One region of the Bacillus sp. 2175 genome, then DNA from elsewhere that is predicted to be linked to it. Evidence: riboswitches for the same ligand, from Rfam matches in the RefSeq annotation. Region 1 holds a riboswitch; the other holds the start of a gene.

Region 1 (3,201 bases):
ACGAAGAAATCCATTCCACCTGATATCACGTAAAAAGAAATGTTATTTTCCTTTACGAATTGTATAAACTCATGAAAACCACTACGGATTTCAGCAGTTTCTATTAAAAATTGAATAATATCATCGTGCAGATTAGTAGGTATTAATTGAAATAATCGAGAAACACCTTCTTGAATGGATAGTTCTTGTGATAAAATTTTATTCTTTACTTCTTCGGCTTCTGGTGGTGCGAATTTTTCCATAATGGACATAATGTTATCATTATTTGTAATCGTGCCATCGAAATCACAAAATACTTGAATACTCATAATTTCACCTCATAAGAGGGATTTCCCCATATTTGTAGTGCACTATGCAAATTTATGTCGTCTACTTCATGGAGTGGTTTATTTTGCAAAGTAGCATCAATTGCAGTACGGAAAGCTTTACCGCCGCCTTGCGCTCCATTTGGATGTCCGTGTATCCCGCCGCCAGCATTAATAACAACATCTTTACCGAAATCTCGTACAATAAAGGGAACGAAACCAGGATGAATACCAGCAGACGGAACAGAAAAGCTCTTCTTGAAAAATGCATCGTCTTCAGTTAAATATTTTGAGATAGCAAGAGCCTCCTCTTTTTCTAGCGCAACACTTCCGTATGGAGATGGGAATAATGAAAAGTCAGCCCCAGCATAACGTAGTAGCTTTCCAAGTAATAATGGTGATGAAACTCCATATAACTTGGATGCTGAATAAGCACCACTTACAGCAGGATGTGCCATAATAGGAACTGGGATTTCATCATCTTCTGCAAGTGATTGTAGTACATCTAGTCCGTAAGCAAATACGTTAAATAATAGAATATCAGCTCCAGCTTGCACTGCACGTTTAGCATTTTCTTTTAAATCAAAAGTTCGTCCTGTTAAATTTAAGGCATATAACGTTTTATGACCGTATGTTTCGTAGACAGATTGTAAAACTTCTTTTCCAGATACAATGCGTTTCGTAAGTGGTGTTAATGCATTTTCAAATAATATTTCATCATCTTTTACTATATCTACACCACCAATTGCTTGATCGCGTAATTGTGTTTTTAAATACCCAATGTTTCGTCCAATCATTCCTTTAAAAATACTCATTAAAAGGGGACGATCATGCACTTGTAAAAGATTTCGAATACCATCTATCCCGAATTTTGGACCAGGAAAATGTTTTTTTAACTCGTCTGAAAAAGTTAAGTCAATTAGTTTTACTTCGCCATCAAGTGATAGCTTTCCAAATGTAGTCGTTAAAATCGCTGGTAAATCTGGACTGAAGTTTAATAGCGGATATTCGATTTTAATAATTCCGCGTTTTACTTTTTTACGTAAATACGAATTGGTATATTCATGTTCAGCTAATTCCTCAACATGAATGACGTTGCCTTTATGCTGCTTTAATTGTTCTTGCAATAAGTGTGGCAAATGAGTCCAAGAGCCAATTGTTAAACCGAGTGCAATTTGCTCAGCTTTTTTTTCTAAGTTATGTGAATCATCATGGATTAAATACGTCGCTATAATTCCGCTCATTGTTATAACCTCCTAGTTAAATAAAAAAACCTCTCAGCTAAGGAGAGGTTTTTTTACAACCAGCTCCTTATCTGTCAGCGTAATGCTGCGAGAATTAGCACCGTGTCTACAATTGTAGATCGGTTGCCGGGTTTCGTCGGGCTCGTCCCTCCACCTGCTCTTGATAAGAAGTATTTAGAAATGTTTAAATTTTTAAGATAACTGAATTTTGTCAGATATTTTTCGTGTTGTCAATTACTTTTTGAAAAAATTTAATTTATCAATTCGATTAATGGCTTCCCGTAATCTATCTTCTGCATGCAAGAGACCAACACGGACATACCCTTCCCCATGCTTACCAAATCCAACACCAGGAGCAACTGCGACATGTGCTTTTTCTAGTAAAATATCAGAAAATTGCTCAGAGGTATATCCTTTTGGAACGGGAAGCCATGCAAAGAATGATCCTTTTGGAATGTCTACATTCCAACCAATTGAGTGACAGGCTGAAATAAGAGCGTTTCTTCGAGATTCGTAACTATTTACAAGGTCTATTACGCAAGACTGTGAACTTAATAGCGCTTCTCGAGCAGCATCTTGAACTGCACCGAATATACTAACATACATATGATCTTGTAATAGGTTAATTGTTTCAATCACACTTTCATTCCCTACAGCAAAAGCGATGCGCCAGCCAGCCATATTGAAAGTTTTTGATAATGTGTAAATTTCAATTCCTATATCTTTCGCACCATCTGCTTGCAAGAAACTAACAGGTTTTTGACCATCAAATCCGATAGCGCCATAAGCAAAATCGTGAACAACTAATATATTATGTTTATTAGCAAAGTGAATGGTTGCATCAAAAAAATCTTTTGATGCAGTAGCACCGGTAGGATTATTTGGATAGTTTAAAAACATTAATTTTGCACGCTCTGCAATAGAGTCATCAATGTTTGTATAATCTGGTAAAAAGTTATTTTCTGCAATAAGCGGCATTGTTTCAAAGTGTGCTTTTGCTAAAGCAACCCCGGATAAATAATCTGGATAACCTGGATCCGGAACGAGAATCGTATCACCAGGATTTGTAAAACAAATCGGTAATTCTACTAGTCCAGCCTTCCCGCCAAACAAAATAGCAACTTCAGTTTTTGGGTTTAATTCGACGCCGTATTCACGTTTATAGAATGTAGCCACGGCTTCCTTTAAGCTTTCATGTCCGCGAAATGGCGGATATTTATGATGAATGGTCTTTTCGGCAGCATCTTGTAAAGCTTTTACGATATGCTGCGGTGTTGGTTGATCTGGATTACCTTGACCTAGATTAATAACATCGTGACCAGCTGCAACGACTTTGTTAACTTTTGCAACAAGTGAAGCGAAAAATTGTGTTGGCAATGATGTTACTATCTCAGAAGGTTGAAATAATTTCATACTTTCCACCTCTTTTGAAAGTTGTTACAATTCTAGTGACAAATGATATAATCTTTCCAGTATTTTGTAAAGAAAAAAATAAGAATGGGGCTGAAAAAATGAAAGTCGCATGTATTCAAATGGATATTGTTTTTGGAGATGTAGAAAAAAATATTGAGAATGCTAAAAATAAAATAAGCGAAGCTATGAAGGAAAGGCCAGATGTTATCGTCTTACCAGAACTATGGACAACAGGATAT
Region 2 (3,201 bases), 190 kb from region 1:
TTGTCGCCGGTCCAATTGATTTCCCTAAAATTGAACGTCCATCGTTCATTTCTTTAATCATTTTAATAAGCTCAATAGAGGATAAATCATATACAGAAGTGGCACCGGGAAAATCACCAACGCGCGCTGGATCACCAGTTAAAGCTAACACTTCTTCCATCCCTAACGCCGATAAACCTAACAAATGAGATTGTAGTCCAATGACGTTATGATCTCTACACGTTAAATGCGTCAATACTGGGATATCATGCTTCGTTAATAACGCACCCATCGCCATATTAGAGACACGAGGCGATGCTAATGAATTATCTGCTAGAGTAATAGCATCTGCTCCCGCTCTTTTTAACGCTCTTGCTCCTTCAAAAAAACGCTGTGTATCTAACGTTTTCGGTGGATCTAATTCCACTACAACTGTCGTTTGTTTTTTTGCTTTCTCTGCTAGAGTGACGTGAGCCTTCGAACGTTTCTCATGCGTATGAACGACTTTTGGCCTTTGAATCGTTTCTTTTTCTATTACAGGGGTAATATTCGCAACAGCGCGCTTCATACTTTGAATATGTTCTGGAGTCGTACCACAACAGCCACCCAATAACCGAATACCTTGCTCAATAAAATTCGGTGTCATTGCTTCAAAATAAGCTGGACTTCCCTCATATACGTAACGTCCCTCTACATAATTCGGGAGACCTGCATTTGGGTATGCTGATAAATAGCCATTTTGCGGAATCGATATCATTTTGAAAGCTTCCGTCATATGAAGCGGCCCCAGTTGACAATTCAATCCAACAACATTTGCACCGTAATCTATAAACTGCTTTAATATTTCATTGACATCATTTCCATTTTGAGTCGTACCTGCTTCATGTAACGCTAATTGCGCAACAATCGGAATATTCGTTTGCTTACGCAACACTTTAACAGCATGAAGTAATTCAAATTCATCATAAAAAGTTTCTAATAGTAATCCATCAACCTGTTCTTCTAGTAAAGCCCCCGCCTGTTCAAGTAACATAAACTCCCTTTCCATATCAGTCGTTGTAACAGCTCCGATATGTTTCATACCACCAATTGTTCCTAAAATTGCATTTTTATCTGTCACAGATGCTTTCGCCAATTTCACTGCCGCTCTATTAATTTTTGTAACTTGATTTTCTAAACCATACATACGTAATTTCGCCTCATTTGCTCCATACGTATTCGTTTGAATTACATCTGCTCCAGCAGCTACATATTGTTTATGAATGGATATAATTAGATCTGGATCAGATACGTTCAATTCTTCAAAGCTACTTTGCAAACCATGTGAATGCAATAACGTTCCAACCGCACCATCACCTATTACAATTCCTTTTGATAATAAATCTAGTAATTTCACGAATCTCCCTCATTTCTATCAATATAAAAACCCCCTCTTCACTTTGAAGAGGGGGACATAATTGTTCCTCCTCTTATTATGCAAAACATTCGTTTTGCAGGTATTAGCACCGTTTCAAACATTTCGTTTGAAGGTTGCCGGGTTTCACAGGGCCTTTCCCTCCACCGCTCTCAATAAGAGTTGTCTTTATTATTTTATTTATGTAGCTAAAAGGAAATGCGTTCCCCTTTTAACAATGTTTGTTAATTTTTTAATAAATTTAGCATGCACAAAATTAAAAGTCAATGACACTTGCGGAAAAATAAAAATTATTTAAAATAAAGTTGCAATTCAATTATCTTTTATTGTAAAGTTAAAAACATAATAAAAATTTCATACGAACATTCTTATCTAGAGAGGTAGAGGGACTGGCCCTGTGACGCCTCAGCAACCATTAACATTTTGTTAATAAGGTGCTAATTCCAGCAAATTGTGAAAGATTTGACAGATGAGAAGAAGACTCTATTCAAACCGAAAGCCTTCTTCTTAGAAGGCTTTTTTTATTTTATATTCACTTAATGTTTCAATTTAAAAAGGAGGAATTTTCACATGTCAACAATCGAAACAAAACTAGCACAAATCGGAAATCGTAGTGAAACTACAACTGGAACGGTTAATCCACCAGTTTATTTCTCAACCGCTTATCGCCACGAAGGAATTGGTAAATCTACTGGCTTTGACTATTCACGAACTGGCAATCCAACTCGCGGTCTTTTAGAACAGGCGATCGCAGACTTAGAATATGGCGAACAAGGTTATGCCTGTAGTTCAGGGATGGCGGCTGTTCTCCTCGTCCTTTCTCTATTCCGCTCTGGAGACGAACTTATTGTATCTGAAGATTTATACGGGGGAACGTATCGATTATTTTCTGAGCATGAAAAAAAGTGGAATGTTCGATGTAGATACGTAAATACACAGTCTATTAAACAAATTGAGCAAGCTATCACAACTGAAACGAAGGCTATTTTCATAGAAACTCCAACTAATCCATTAATGCAAGTTACTGATATTGCTGCTGTCGCAACTGTAGCGAAAAGGCACGGACTACTTCTTATTGTAGACAACACATTCTACACACCTTATATACAGCAACCATTAACAGAAGGTGCTGACATTGTACTTCATAGCGCAACGAAATATTTAGGGGGACATAACGATGTACTAAGCGGGCTTGTCGTTGCAAAAGGAAAGGAACTTTGCGAGGAAATCGCTCATTATCATAATGCATCAGGTGCAGTTTTAAGCCCATTTGACTCATGGTTATTAATTCGCGGTATGAAAACGTTAGCGCTTCGCATGAGACAACATGAAGAAAATGCGAAAGCAGTTGTTGCGTATTTAAATGATGAAGACGGGGTGACAGATGTATTTTATCCAGGAAGAGGCGGCATGATTTCATTCCGCCTTAAAGATGAAGCTTGGATTAATCCATTCTTACAATCTTTATCCTTAATTACATTTGCCGAAAGTCTTGGTGGTGTAGAAAGTTTAATGACTTATCCAGCAACGCAAACACATGCTGATATTCCTGAAGAAATTAGAACAGCAAACGGCGTATGCAATCGTCTTCTTCGATTCTCAGTTGGCATTGAAAATAGTAACGATTTAATTCAAGACTTAAAGCAAGCCATTAAACTCGTAAAAGAAGGTGTAAGAATATGAGCTATTCTATAGATACACTCTTACTACACAACCAATATAAACATGACTCGCAAACAGGCGCTGTGAACGTTCCTATTTATAACACATCAACTTTTCACCAGTTTGATGTAGATACGTTCGGAAAA

Evidence for each region. Region 1 has a riboswitch for S-adenosylmethionine ahead of mtnW (2,3-diketo-5-methylthiopentyl-1-phosphate enolase). Riboswitches for the same ligand answer to the same signal wherever they lie in the genome.
Region 2: it holds a riboswitch for S-adenosylmethionine, as region 1 does, so the genes downstream of both, metI (cystathionine gamma-synthase/O-acetylhomoserine thiolyase) here and mtnW (2,3-diketo-5-methylthiopentyl-1-phosphate enolase) in region 1, are expected to answer to the same signal.

The regions. Positions count from the first base shown of each region.
Region 1 covers NZ_CM173819.1:3,818,953-3,822,153, reverse strand. Annotated here, with positions in the region: gene ACXKY9_RS19660 (2-hydroxy-3-keto-5-methylthiopentenyl-1-phosphate phosphatase) at 1-308, opposite strand, end outside; gene mtnW (2,3-diketo-5-methylthiopentyl-1-phosphate enolase) at 305-1,549, opposite strand; SAM riboswitch class I at 1,614-1,719, opposite strand; gene ACXKY9_RS19650 (pyridoxal phosphate-dependent aminotransferase) at 1,784-2,962, opposite strand; gene ACXKY9_RS19645 (carbon-nitrogen family hydrolase) at 2,977-3,201, shown strand, end outside.
Region 2 covers NZ_CM173819.1:4,006,726-4,009,926, forward strand. Annotated here, with positions in the region: gene ACXKY9_RS20755 (bifunctional homocysteine S-methyltransferase/methylenetetrahydrofolate reductase) at 1-1,375, opposite strand, end outside; SAM riboswitch class I at 1,446-1,555, opposite strand; SAM riboswitch class I at 1,759-1,869, shown strand; gene metI (cystathionine gamma-synthase/O-acetylhomoserine thiolyase) at 1,964-3,076, shown strand; gene metC (cystathionine beta-lyase) at 3,073-3,201, shown strand, end outside.